Regions from separate parts of the Pseudomonas sp. CYM-20-01 genome, predicted to be linked through region 4. Evidence: predicted binding sites of a transcription regulator. Region 4 holds the regulator's gene; each other region holds the start of a gene.
The links. The regulator FliA, encoded in region 4, starts transcription of late flagellar genes. The targets are predictions, from matches to a motif close to CTAAAGTTTNNNNNNNNNNNGCCGNTAA.
Positions count from the first base shown of each region.

Region 1: M2497_RS26260 (methyl-accepting chemotaxis protein) is a predicted target of FliA. The motif match lies at 1,662-1,689, and genes of this name have one in related genera.
Region 2: motA (flagellar motor stator protein MotA) is a predicted target of FliA. The motif match lies at 1,237-1,264, and genes of this name have one in related genera.
Region 3: M2497_RS02810 (methyl-accepting chemotaxis protein) is a predicted target of FliA. The motif match lies at 1,648-1,675, and genes of this name have one in related genera.

Region 1 is NZ_AP025169.1:5,779,630-5,782,967, forward strand. Features, by position in the region: gene M2497_RS26250 (STAS domain-containing protein) at 1-3, opposite strand, end outside; gene M2497_RS26255 (response regulator) at 27-395, opposite strand; gene M2497_RS26260 (methyl-accepting chemotaxis protein) at 405-1,616, opposite strand; gene M2497_RS26265 (cupin domain-containing protein) at 1,855-2,235, shown strand; gene M2497_RS26270 (hypothetical protein) at 2,344-2,628, opposite strand; gene M2497_RS26275 (hypothetical protein) at 2,903-3,232, shown strand; gene M2497_RS26280 (LysE family translocator) at 3,241-3,338, opposite strand, start outside.
Region 2 is NZ_AP025169.1:786,957-790,294, forward strand. Features, by position in the region: gene M2497_RS03450 (HDOD domain-containing protein) at 1-1,165, opposite strand, end outside; gene motA (flagellar motor stator protein MotA) at 1,332-2,183, shown strand; gene motB (flagellar motor protein MotB) at 2,187-3,206, shown strand.
Region 3 is NZ_AP025169.1:631,547-634,884, reverse strand. Features, by position in the region: gene tatB (Sec-independent protein translocase protein TatB) at 1-39, shown strand, start outside; gene tatC (twin-arginine translocase subunit TatC) at 36-824, shown strand; gene M2497_RS02815 (16S rRNA (uracil(1498)-N(3))-methyltransferase) at 821-1,528, shown strand; gene M2497_RS02810 (methyl-accepting chemotaxis protein) at 1,718-3,338, shown strand, end outside.
Region 4 is NZ_AP025169.1:5,053,733-5,057,070, forward strand. Features, by position in the region: gene M2497_RS22810 (chemotaxis protein CheA) at 1-232, opposite strand, end outside; gene M2497_RS22815 (protein phosphatase CheZ) at 244-1,032, opposite strand; gene M2497_RS22820 (chemotaxis response regulator CheY) at 1,051-1,425, opposite strand; gene fliA (RNA polymerase sigma factor FliA) at 1,595-2,335, opposite strand; gene fleN (flagellar synthesis regulator FleN) at 2,332-3,165, opposite strand; gene flhF (flagellar biosynthesis protein FlhF) at 3,272-3,338, opposite strand, start outside.

The DNA of each region.
Region 1 (3,338 bases), 730 kb from region 4:
CATGTTGGCCTCCCTGGCGCCGGGTGTCAGGGCAGGATCAATTTGGAGACCGCCGCCAGCATCTGCGCCGGCTGGAATGGCTTGACCACCCATGCCTTGGCGCCCGCGGCCTGGCCTTCGGCCTTCTTCGATTCCTGAGACTCGGTGGTCAGCATGATGATCGGGGTGAACTTGTAGTTGGCCAGCTTCTTCACCTCCTTGACGAAGGTGATGCCATCCATGTTGGGCATGTTCACGTCGCTGATGATCAGGTGCACTTTTTGCCCGGTCAGCTTGTTCAGGGCGTCCTTGCCGTCGCTGGCCTCGATCACGTCGTAACCGGCGCTTTTCAAGGCGATGCCGACCACTTGGCGCACGCTGCTGGAGTCGTCGACCACTAATACATTCTTCGCCATGATGTGCTCCTAAAAGAAAGTGATGTCTTGGGAATTCGACTGCACTGCCGCCTCGCCACGATGGAGGCGTCGTTGCTCGTCAGTGGCATAGGTGGTTTCCATGCGCGCCAGCCACTGGCGAGCGTCGATGTCCAGCGGCTGGTCCGGGGTCTGGTTGGCCTGTTGCAGATGGTCATGCAGGGCGTGCATGTTGTCGCGCACGTGACTGAGGATCTGGCTGACCCGGTCCTGGAATTGCAGGTTGACCAACACCTCGGTCATCTCATCGCGGATGCCGTAGCTTTCCTGTTTGAGCAGGTCGGCGGATTCGGCCAGACGCCCAGTGATGTTCTGGAAGCGTGTGAGCACCATTTGAATACTGTTTTCGGACTCGGCCACCGAATGGCTGTCCTGGTCGGCACTGCTGGACGCGGCCTGCACCAATTGAGTAATGGCGTTATTGATGATGTCGACCTTGGCCGACATCTGCTGGCCCGTTTCACTGGATTTGCTCGACAGGCTGCGCACCGCATCGGCCACCACCGCGAAGCCGCGACCGGCCTCACCGGCGCGCGCCGCTTCGATGGCCGCGTTGAGGGCCAGCAGGTTGGTTTGTGCGGCAATCGCTGCCACATCAGCGGCCATGGTACGCAGCTCGCCCGTGTAGGCGGTCAGGCTGCGCACCTGCGCCAGGGTCTGGTCACGGCTGGTTTGCGTGGCCTTGAGCGAATTGATCACCTGGCTCAACTCGCTGTCACTGCGTGCCAGCACCTCAAGCGCGCCGTCAGCGGCCTGCCCGTCCAGCTCGCCGGCCGCGTGCTGCGACGCTTGTACCGTTTCCTCCAAGCGGGTGGCGATCCCGGTGAAACGGTTCACCAGGCTCACAATCGCTTCCTCGGTCTGATGGCGCGAGCTTTCCACCTGCTTGGCCCAGATGGGCATGGCGCCCAGCAATACCTCATCGAGCTGTGCACGCGAGGCCAAGCCGTTATGCGCGTACACACTCGATTGGTCCGCCTGCGCCTGAGCAATCGCTCGCTGCAGTGCGTTGCGCTGTGAAGCCGCGCTCCAGGCACAGGCACCGAGGCCGATCATCACCAGTACCGTGCAGGCCAGCAGATTGGCCGGCGAAGTGGATTGCACGAGTATCCACACAACGGCCGGCACGACCGGAATCAAGGCGAACCAACGGAAACGAGGATAAACGGGAAGGTGCGTGCGGCTGGATGGGCGCTGGGGCATGAGTTCGATCCTTGAACAGTGTTGCGGATGTAAACGACATAGAGTTTATCCGCCCCTAGCGGCTCAACTTTAGGTCTGTTGAGTGCCTTCCGTCTGGTTTATGACCGGTGTGTGACTGAGCACGGAGTTAAGTGTAGGTGACGCCAGCTGACACGCTCAGGCTGCTTGCAGGATCGTACAAGCGCCCTCGATCCCTCATTCGCTAACCTGACGACTCTTATCCAGCAGAGTCTCCGACATGTCTCAGTCACAGCCCCCGACACACCCCATAAATCTCATCCAAAAAGCTGACCTGATCGACCAACCATGGAGCCCACGCGTCGTTGCGGAGATGAACGACTACCAGTTCAAAGTCGTGCGCATCGAAGGCGAGTTCATCTGGCACTCCCACCCCGAAACCGACGAGGCCTTTCTGGTACTTGACGGTACCCTGCGTATCGACCTTGCAGACGGCCCGGTCTATGTCGCACCGGGTGAGCTGTACGTGGTCCCTCGGGGCGTAGCGCACCGCACAGCCGCCGAAGGCGAGGCCAAGCTGATGATGATCGAGCCACGGGGCATCTTGAATACCGGGCATGAAGGTGGGGAGCTCACGGCTGTGAATGACCAGTGGATCTGAGGCTGGCGTCGCCTGCTCGCTCATACTGTTATGAGACACTCACTCCACTTATCGTGTCAGCCTTGAACAGGTCAAGACGCGGCCGCCCCGGACGAGCGGCCGGGAGGGTTATTTCAGCAAGGCAATCAGCGTGCAGACCACCGTGATCGCCAGCGCCGGCCATTGCATCGGCATGAAAAAGAAGTGGTGGCGCACGCCATCGGCGTGCGGTTGTCGGTTCAGTACAAAGCCCAGCACGGTGTTGATCGCTGACCCCGCCCCGAAGCCGAGCAACACCTGCATCAGCGATGTGTTGCCGGGTTTGACGCTGGGGTCGGGCCACAGCCACATTAATAGCAGCACCATCGCCACCGGTGTAAACAACGTCAGCCAGCCTGCGCCGCGATAGATCATCGATTAATCCTCACAACTTGCGAGTCTGTGGGGGCCTGGGTGGGAAGTGAGTGCATGCGTTTTTCCGTCCTTGTAATGGGTCAAGCCTTGCACCGCCCCCGTCTGGTGGCCGAGTGCATTTGGCACGGCGAGTTGGAACATGGCTAATTAATATTGTTCCTTGGGCAAATGACTTCACAGGGGCGTGAGCCTGGCAGTTCGCGGTATTGGGGTCTTTTTTTTCCTGCGTAGAACAGTGATCATCGCCCTCCCCCAAGCCCTAGGAACCAAGACCATGGAGTTGACGCTGGAAGCTGTTGCGCTTTTTGCACTGAAGCTGGTGCACGAGACGGACGGCGGCAGCCCGGTTTTGCGGGACGATCCGGTGATGGATGGGTATGAGCGGGAGGTATTCGGGTTGCTGGTGCGGCAGGAGGATTTAGCGGTCATTCAATCCAAAGTCGCGGAATGTGTGGATCAAGCGCTTGAAGCCCTGGGCGGGGCCGATACGGTGATGGGGCGCGAGTTGCAGCGCTTGGCGCTGGGCGTGCGCCAGGCGTCGACATTGGATGAACTCAATGCCCCGCTCAACGCACTCAAGGATTACCTGAAAGCCATTCTGTAACGCGCGGTTCAGCGCCGCCCTTCCACCGCCATCCGCACCGCCAGCCCCATCAACACCGAGCCCATCAACCAGCGCTGCACCACTTGCCAGCTGGGCCGGGTGACGA
Region 2 (3,338 bases), 2.4 Mb from region 4:
GCAGCATGACCCGCTGCATGCCACTGGCGACCAAGGCCTCTTTGGCGCACGTGGTCAGGTGCATCGCGTTGGCAAAGCGGCTCGGTTCCACCAAGAGTTCAGTGCAGCGCTTGCGCCACACGGCCAGGGCCTCGGCGGTGGGCGGTGGCGCCGGCAGCAGGCCGCGATGAATCTTCGCCACATGCCACGGCCAGATCAGCGACAGCGCCGGGTGCCAGAGGTCGGGCATCAGGGTGGTACGGGCACTGGTGACGGCTTGCTGGTGGACCAGTTGCTGCACCTCGCCCAACGGTTGTTGCAGGTACAGCGCTGTGAGCAACTGCCAGCGTTCGGTGTGCGGGCAGGTCCAGGATTCCTGGGCCGACATCGCCAGGCCGTTGGCCAGCAACACGGTATTGGCCGGCTGGTTCAGCCAGCGCCGCAGGTTGGGTTCGGCGTCGAGCAATTGCTGATGGCGCAGTGGGTCGTCCTCACGGGCGATATGCAGGGCCTTGACCAGCAGGCGCTGCTCGCTCATCAGCAACTTATAGCCCTGGGACACCCAGATCGGCAGGTGCCAGGCTTCGGTCAGGCCGACGCACAGGTCGAGCAGGCGTATGCCGAACAGTTCCTGCTCGACCGCGCGGGCTGACTGGCCCTTGTGGATAACCCGCAGCTCCCACTCCTCCAGAAGCTTGGGGTAGGCCACCGCCATCGGCCACAGTGGCGACAGGAACAACAGGCTGCCCCAGTGGATGTCCTGCCACAGCCGCGCCAGGCGACTGCCGAACAAACCGTTGGCCTGCTGCGACGCGTGCTGGCTGACCAGCAACAGTTGGCGCAATGCCACGGGGATCTCGTGTGCGGGCACCGAGGGCAGGCGCGCCAGCAATTCTTCGGCGCGCTTGAGGCCCAGGCGATTGAGCGCCACCTCGAGGTTTTCCGCCGGTTCCGCCAGGCTGCCATGGGTGTGGCTGTTGGCCTCGCGCATCACGCTGAGCACCAGGGCCGGGCTGTTTTGCATCAGCTCGGCAATATCCCGCAACGAACTGCGGTTATCACGGATGCCTTTGCACACGCGGTCGTGGCTGGCCTGGGGAACGGGCAGCAGCACATCGTCCAGGCGCTTGATCCAAGCGGCGAGAGAGTTGGGTTTTGCAGTTGGGACTGTCGTTTCATTAGCCATGATTGGGGCGCGATCATCACTTGCGGTCTACACGCCCGGAGCGGGCCGAACTGGCTTTTCGCCTTAACGGGCTATAGTCTGGCGCAGTTTTGCCGATAAGTAGAACAAGAGTTTTCTGCTACACCCAATATGTCCATGAACCCGACGGCGCAAGTACTCATCTCCTATGGCTAAAATTATCGGCATCATCGTCGTCTTCGCAAGCGTGCTCGGCGGGTACGTCCTGTCCCACGGTAAAATCGCTGCGCTGATCCAGCCTTTCGAGGTGATGATCATCGGCGGTGCGGCACTGGGTGCATTCCTGCAGGCGAACCCCGGCTACATGACCATGCACGTGATCAAGAAGTCGCTGGGCATGTTCGGTTCGCGCTTCACCCATACCTTCTACCTGGAGGTGTTGGGCCTGGTCTACGAGATCCTCAACAAGAGCCGCCGCGAAGGCATGATGGCCATCGAGGCCGACATCGAAGACGCCGCCGCCAGCCCGATTTTCGCCAAGTACCCGGCCGTGCTCAAAGATGAGCGCATGACCGCCTACATCTGTGACTACCTGCGCATCATGTCCTCCGGCAACATGGCCCCCCACGAGCTGGAAGGCCTGTTCGACATGGAGTTGTTCAGCCTCAAGGAAGAGCTGGAGCACCCCTCCCACGCGGTGACCGGCATCGCTGATGGTATGCCGGGTTTCGGTATCGTCGCGGCGGTACTCGGTATCGTGGTGACCATGGCATCCCTGGGTGAGGGCGACCAGGCCGCTATCGGCATGCACGTGGGTGCGGCGCTGGTCGGTACCTTCTTCGGTATTCTGGCGGCCTATGGCTTCTTCGGCCCGCTGGCGACTTCCCTGGCCCATGACGCCAAGGAAGAAGTGAACCTGTACGAGTCGATCAAGGCCAGCCTGGTTGCTTCCGCTTCCGGCATGCCGCCGTCGCTGGCGGTGGAGTTCGGCCGCAAAGTGCTGTACCCCAAGCATCGCCCAAGCTTCGCCGAGCTGGAACAAGCGGTTCGCGGTCGCTAAGCCATGGAAAACAACCAGCCGATAATCATCAAGCGCGTCAAGCGCTTCGCTGCGGGGCACCATGGTGGCGCCTGGAAAATCGCCTTCGCCGACTTTGCGACGGCGATGATGGCGTTCTTCCTGGTGCTGTGGCTGATGTCCACCGCCACGCCGGAACAGAAGATCGCCATTGCCGGCTACTTCAAGGACCCGATTGGTTTCTCGGAAAGCGGCACGCCCTTCGTGATCGACCTGGGCGGCTCGCCGCAGTTGGCGCCTGAGCGCACCATCAACCCGGAGGTCAAGACCGAAGCGCCTCAGGAAAAAATCCCGATCGAGCGCGATACTGTCGAGTCTATGGCCGAACAGGTCGAGCAGGAGCGTCTTGAACTGTTGCTGCAAGAACTGCAGACCAAGGTTGAGGAAAACCCGCAACTGTTGAAGTTCAAGGATCAGATTTCATTCGAGATCACCCCGGACGGCTTGCGCATCCAGATCACCGACGCAGCCAACCGCCCGATGTTCGACTCCGGCAGTGCGCGCTTGAAGCCGTACTTTGAAGACATCCTGCTGGCCATGGCCGACACCATCAAGGCGGTGCCGAACAAGATCAGCATCAGTGGCCACACCGACGCCAAGCCTTACGCAGGCCAGGGTGACTTCGGTAACTGGGAGCTTTCGGCCAACCGCGCCAACGCTGCACGCCGTGCGCTGGTGGCTGGCAGCTACCCGGACCCGCAAGTGGCGCGCGTGGTAGGGTTTGCATCGTCGCAGCTGTTTGACCCCAAGGACCCGTTCAACCCCATCAACCGCCGTATCGATATCGTGGTGCTGACCAAAAAGGCCCAACGTGCGATCGAAGGTGACCAGCCCCCAGCGGCGCAACCTACTCCGGGGGCCGGCGCGCCGGGTGAAGTACCGGCCGATCCGAACGCGATTCCGCCAGGACAGGAGCCGTTGCCGGCGCATGAGCTGCGTCAGAAGCTGAACCTGTTTGATGACGGTGGGGTGAAGGATCCTACGGTGCCTAAGACGGGTTCTTAAGCAACTAAGGTCTTTTTGTGGTGAGCGGGCTTGTCCCGCGTTGGGCTGCGAAGCGGCCCTGATCCAAACGCCGCATTTCTTCCAGGTAAACCGCGTCATCAGGCTTCGGGGCTGCTGCGCAGCCCAACGCGG
Region 3 (3,338 bases), 2.3 Mb from region 4:
GCGCCCCATGACCCTACATTGCCGCCGCGAGCCCCATGAGCGCTGATAAACCGGAAAACGACCAGCATATGCCGCTGGTCTCGCACCTCACCGAGCTGCGTACCCGCCTGCTGCGCTGCGTAGCGGCCATCTTCATCATCTTTGCCGGGCTGTTCGCCTTTACCCAGCAGATCTACACTTTCGTCTCCACGCCGCTGCGCCAGTACCTGCCGGCCGGCGCGACGATGATCGCCACCGACGTGTCGTCGCCGTTCCTCACGCCGCTGAAGCTGACCATGATGGTTTCGCTGTTCCTGGCGATCCCGGTAATCCTGCACCAGATCTGGGGCTTCATCGCGCCGGGCCTGTACAAGCACGAGAAACGCATCGCGGTGCCGTTGCTGGTGTCGAGCATCCTGCTGTTCTACACCGGCATGGCGTTCGCCTACTTCCTGGTGTTCCCGCTGATCTTCAAGTTCTTCGCCGCCGCCACCCCGGCCGGTGTGGAAATGATGACCGACATCACCAGCTACCTCGACTTCGTGATGACGCTGTTCTTCGCCTTTGGCGTGGCCTTCGAAATCCCGGTGGCCGTGGTGCTGCTGGTATGGATCGGCGTGGTCAACGTGGCGTACCTGAAGAAGATCCGCCCGTACGTGATCATCGGCTGCTTCGTGGTCGGCATGATCCTCACGCCGCCGGACATCTTCTCCCAGACCCTGCTGGCCGTGCCGATGTGGATGCTGTTCGAGATCGGCATCCTGTTTAGCAGCCTGATCAGCAAGCGCGGCGAACACCCGGATGACCAGCGCGACGACGACCAGCCGCCAGCGACCCAGCCGTGAACCTGCTGCTGCTGGAGGAGGCCGATTTCATCGCGGCCGACCGCGTAGTGTTGCGTGATCGGCGCCTGGTGCACATGCAGGAAGTCCACCGCGCCGCCGTAGGCGACAGCCTGCGCGTCGGCCGCATGGGTGGCTTGATGGGCAATGCCCAACTGTTGCGCCTGGAGGCCAGTGAAGCCGAGTTGCATGTGAGCTTCGACCAACCGCCGCCGGCCAAACTGCCGCTGACCCTGCTGCTGGCCCTGCCGCGCCCGAAGATGCTGCGCCGGGTGCTGCAGACCGTGGCGGCCATGGGCGTGCCCAAGGTGGTGCTGGTCAACAGTTACCGGGTGGAAAAGAGCTTCTGGCAAACGCCGTTCCTGGAACCCGAGGCGATTCGCGAGCAACTGATCCTCGGCCTGGAACAGGCGCGGGATACGGTACTGCCCGAGATCATTATCGAGAAGCGCTTCAAGCCGTTTGTCGAGGACCGCCTGCCGGCGATGACTGAAGGCACCCTGGGCCTGGTCGGTCATCCTGGCGACTACCCAGCCTGCCCCCGCGGGCTGGATGAGCCGGTGACCCTGGCCATCGGCCCGGAAGGTGGCTGGATTCCCTACGAAGTGGACCTGCTGGCCAAGGCCGGTTTGCAGCCGGTGCAACTGGGCGCCCGCATCCTGCGCGTCGAAACCGCCGTCACCGCCCTGCTGGCCCGACTCTTCTAACTTCCCTAAGCAACCCGGTGGGAGGGGGCTTGCCCCCGATAGCGGTGTGTCATCCAGCTTATCCATTGCTGAACCACTGCAATCGGGGGCAAGCCCCCTCCCACATGGGTACAGCTTCGCTACAGAATTGCGCGTGCTGGCCGATATCCTCTGGATAAGTCCAAGCCTTGTTCCAGGGGAGTTCGCAGCATGTATCGTTGGTTAGCCGAAAAGCTGGGGAATGTCAGCGTCAAAACCAAACTTGGCGTGGGCTTCGGCCTGGTATTGCTGCTCACGTTGATGATCACCTTCACCGGTTGGACCGGCTTGGGGGATGTCACCAGTCGCGGTGACAAGCTGGGCTATATCTCCAGCCTCAACGGACTGACCAAGGACTTGCGCCTGGCGCGCCTGGACTTCGAAATGCGTCGCGGCGAACAAGGCACGGACGCGGTCAACGGCCTGATCGCCAAACTGGACAGCGGCCTCAAGACCGCCGCCGACCTGATCGAGCAACCCGACGACAAGGCCTTGGTGGAACAGCAACAGGACGCCTTGAACCAATACAAAAAAGCCTTCGGCGCCATGGTCCAGGCCGGGCTCAAGCGTGAAGGCGCGCGCAGCAAGCTGGGCGACACCGCCGACAACGCCGTGGCCAAGGTCAATGAGGTGGAAAAGTCCCTGCTGCAAGGTGACAGCGTCACGCAGTTCAACAGCGTGGTCGACCTGAGCAAACTGATCCAGCAGGCACGCTTCCAGGTACGCGGCTACACCTACAGTGCCAAGGTCGAGGCGGAGCAGCCGGCCCTCGACGCGATTGATAACGCCGTGAAGAAAATCACCGCGCTGGAGGGCCAATTGCCTGCGCAGTACCAGGCCAACCTGCAGGAGGCCAGCACTTCACTGCAAGCCTACCGCGCGGCCGTCAGCCAGTACCGTGACTCCCAGACGGCCGCCGCCGACGCGCTGAAAATCATGAGCGCCCAAGGCGAGACCCTGCAGAACCACAGCGAAAAACTCACCACCTCGCAAACCGTGGTACGCGATGCCGACGCCGCGCGGGCCAAACAACTGTTGCTGCTGGCGACCGTGCTGGCGCTGATCTTCGGTCTGGTGGCCGCCTGGGCCATCACCCGCCAGATCATCATTCCGCTGAACCAGACGCTGCAGGTGGCAGAACGCGTAGCCTCCGGCGACCTGAGCCACAACCTCACTTCCTTGCGCCAGGATGAACTGGGCCAGTTGCAACGCGCCATGCAAAGCATGACCGTCGGCTTGCGTGAGCTGATCGGCGGGATCAGCGACGGCGTCACCCAGATCGCCAGCGCCGCCGAGCAGCTGTCGGCCGTGACCGAACAAACCAGCGCCGGCGTCAACAGCCAGAAGGTCGAGACCGACCAGGTCGCCACCGCCATGAACGAGATGGCGGCTACCGTGCAGGAAGTGGCGCGTAACGCCGAGGAAGCCTCTGAGGCCGCCGTGGCCGCCGATCAGCAGGCCCGCGAGGGTGACAAGGTGGTGGGCGAAGCCATCGCCCAGATCGAACGCCTGGCCACCGAGGTGGGCAATTCCACCGTCGCCATGGGTGACCTGAAGCGCGAAAGCGACAAGATCGGCAGTGTGCTTGATGTGATCAAGTCCGTAGCGCAACAAACCAACCTGCTGGCCCTCAACGCCGCGATTGAGGCCGCACGTGCCGGGGAAGCCGGACGAGGTTTCGCCGTGGTGGCGGATGAGGTGCGCAGCCTGGCCCAGCGCACGCAGAAGTCCACTGAAGAGATCGAAGAACTGATCGTCGGCCTGCAAAGCGGCACCCAGCAGGTCGCGACCA
Region 4 (3,338 bases):
GCAGGATGTCGAACACGTTCTCGGCGATGTGGCAGCACTCCACCAGCTCATGGAGCTGGAGGAAGCCGGCGCCCCCTTTTACAGTGTGAAAACCGCGAAAAATTGCATTGAGCAGGTTCGCATCATCCGGTCGGCTTTCCAGCTCGACCAGTTGCTCGGACAACTGCTCTAAAATTTCGCCGGCCTCTACAAGGAAATCCTGAAGGATTTCTTCATCGGCGCCGAAGCTCATGTGGGTGCTCCTTAGAAGCCTAAACTGGATAACAGGTCATCGACATCATCTTGACCCGATACAACGTCTTCACGTTTATCGGCATGAATCTGCGGACCTTCACCCTTGGCGAGATGTTTTTGTGGATCTTTTTCCGAGAGGATCGCTTCGCGGTCATGTTCGATGCCGGCGAAACGGTCAACCTGGCCAGCCATAAGCACCAATTTGAGCAAGTTGCTTTCCACTTCGGTGACCAACTGGGTCACACGCTTGATCACCTGACCGGTGAGGTCCTGGTAATCCTGGGCCAGCAGAATGTCATTGAGGTTGCTGGAAACCGTGCGGTTTTCCTGCTCGCTGCGTGACAGGAAACCGTCAACCCGACGTGCCAACTCGCGAAACTCCTCAGCCCCCACTTCCCGGCGCATGAAGCGGCCCCAGTCGTGGCTCAGGGCCTGGGCTTCAGTGGCCATGCCGTTGACCAGAGGCGTGGCGTTTTCCACCAGGTCCATGGTGCGGTTGGCCGCCGCCTCAGTCAGCCTGACCACATAGGACAGGCGTTCGGTGGCATCGGTGATTTGCGAGATTTCTTCGGCCTGGGGCATATGCGGGTCAATCTGGAAATTGACGATCGCACTGTGCAGCTCGCGTGTGAGCTTGCCCACTTCCTGGTACAGGCCGCGGTCACGGGTCTGGTTGAGCTCATGGATCAACTGCACCGCGTCGCCGAACTGGCCTTTTTCAAGGCTGTCGACCAACTGGTGAGCATGCTTTTTCAGGGTCGACTCGAAGTCTCCCTGTGACGTTTCTTTATGCTCCATAGCTCCCCCGCGATGGCATTAGCCGTGGATGCGTTCGAAGATTTTTTCGATCTTCTCTTTCAAGGCCAATGCAGTGAATGGCTTGACCACGTAACCGTTGACCCCGGCTTGGGCAGCTTCGATGATCTGCTCACGCTTGGCTTCGGCGGTCACCATCAGCACTGGCAGGCTGCGCAGCTTTTCGTCAGCGCGCACGTGGCGCAGCAAGTCGATACCGGTCATGCCCGGCATGTTCCAGTCTGTTACCAGAAAGTCGATGCTCCCGCTGTTGAGGATCGGAATCGCCGTAATGCCGTCATCCGCCTCGACCGTGTTTGTGAACCCAAGGTCACGCAACAGGTTTTTTATGATCCGCCGCATCGTTGAGAAGTCATCAACGATGAGGATTTTCATGTTCTTGTCCAATTCGACCTCCAAGCAGTCTTAAACGCGCCCAGCACCTGGACGCGCCATTTCAATCAACAGGCATTACACAAAAAGGACTGCCGGGGGCACCACGGGTCGAACCCGCGAAGGCCGGTTGCCCTCGCGGTATCGTCTGCAGTGTCCCCACACTGCCTGTTCAGCGCGCTCGCCACTCTCCCAAACGCCCCCGCAAGCGGGCTGCGCACTGGCTGTGCAACTGGCTGACCCGCGATTCGCTGACACCCAGGACCTCACCGATTTCCTTGAGGTTCAGCTCTTCGTCGTAGTACAGCGCCAACACCAGCCGCTCACGCTCCGGCAAATTGGCAATCGCGTCCGCCAACGCCCCCTGGAAACGCTCATCTTCCAGGTCACGCGATGGCTCCATATGAGCACTCGCGCCGTCCTCGTGCAGCCCTTCATGTTCGCCGTCCTGCAACAGGTCGTCGAAACTGAACAGGCGGCTGCCCAAGGTATCGTTCAAAATCCCGTAGTAATCGTCGAGACTCAATTGGAGTTCGGCCGCAACTTCGTGATCTTTAGCGTCGCGACCGGTTTTTGCTTCAATTGCGCGAATTGCGTCACTGACCATGCGTGTATTGCGGTGTACCGAACGCGGCGCCCAGTCACCCTTGCGCACTTCATCGAGCATCGCGCCACGGATGCGGATGCCCGCATACGTCTCGAAACTTGCACCCTTGCTCGCGTCGTATTTGGTCGACACTTCGAGCAAGCCGATCATGCCCGCCTGGATCAGGTCTTCGACCTGGACGCTGGCGGGCAGGCGCGCCAGCAAGTGATAGGCAATGCGCTTGACCAGGGGCGCGTAGCGCTCGATCAACTCGCCCTGGCTGTCACGGGCAGACTTCTTGTACGCGTTGTAGCCGGTCGCTGTCATAGCACGGGTCCTGCGCTCGTCTGATGCACCAATCGCTCGACGAAAAACTCCAGATGCCCCCGAGGGTTGGCAGGCAACGGCCAGGTATCGACCTTCTGGGCAATAGCCTTGAACGCCAGTGCGCACTTGGAACGAGGGAACGCTTCGTAGACTGCACGCTGCTTTTGCACAGCCTTGCGCACACACTCGTCGTAGGGAACTGCGCCGACGTATTGTAAGGCGACATCGAGGAAACGATCCGTGACCTTGGTCAACTTGGCGAACAGGTTGCGCCCTTCCTGCGGGCTCTGGGCCATGTTGGCCAGGACGCGGAAGCGGTTCATGCCGTAGTCACGGTTAAGCAGTTTGATCAGGGCGTAGGCGTCGGTGATCGAGGTGGGTTCATCGCAGACCACCAGCAACACTTCCTGCGCAGCGCGCACAAAGCTGACCACGGACTCGCCGATCCCGGCGGCTGTGTCGATCACCAGCACGTCGAGGTTGTCGCCGATGTCACTGAACGCCTGGATCAGCCCGGCATGCTGCGCCGGACTCAGGTGCACCATGCTCTGGGTGCCGGAGGCGGCCGGGACGATGCGGATGCCACCAGGCCCCTGCAGCAGCACATCGCGCAGCTCACAGCGGCCCTCGATCACATCGGCAAGGGTATGTTTGGGCGTCAGCCCCAGCAGAACGTCGACGTTCGCCAACCCCAGGTCAGCATCCAGCAGCATGACGCGACGGCCAAGCTCTGCCAGGGCCAGGGACAAATTCACTGACACGTTAGTTTTCCCGACGCCACCTTTGCCGCCGGTCACCGCGATCACCTGTACGGGATGCATGCTGCCCATTTTATTTCTTTACCTTGTCTTGCTTAGACGCAGGCTACATGGCTTGGCCGCGTGAATCGCTTGCAGACCATCGATGTAGATACATTTCACGGTGTTCATACCGCCCTCAACCTACCCGCTTCGCCGGGTTGTGGTAGAGGTCGGCGAACATATCGGCCATCGCTTCCTCGCTA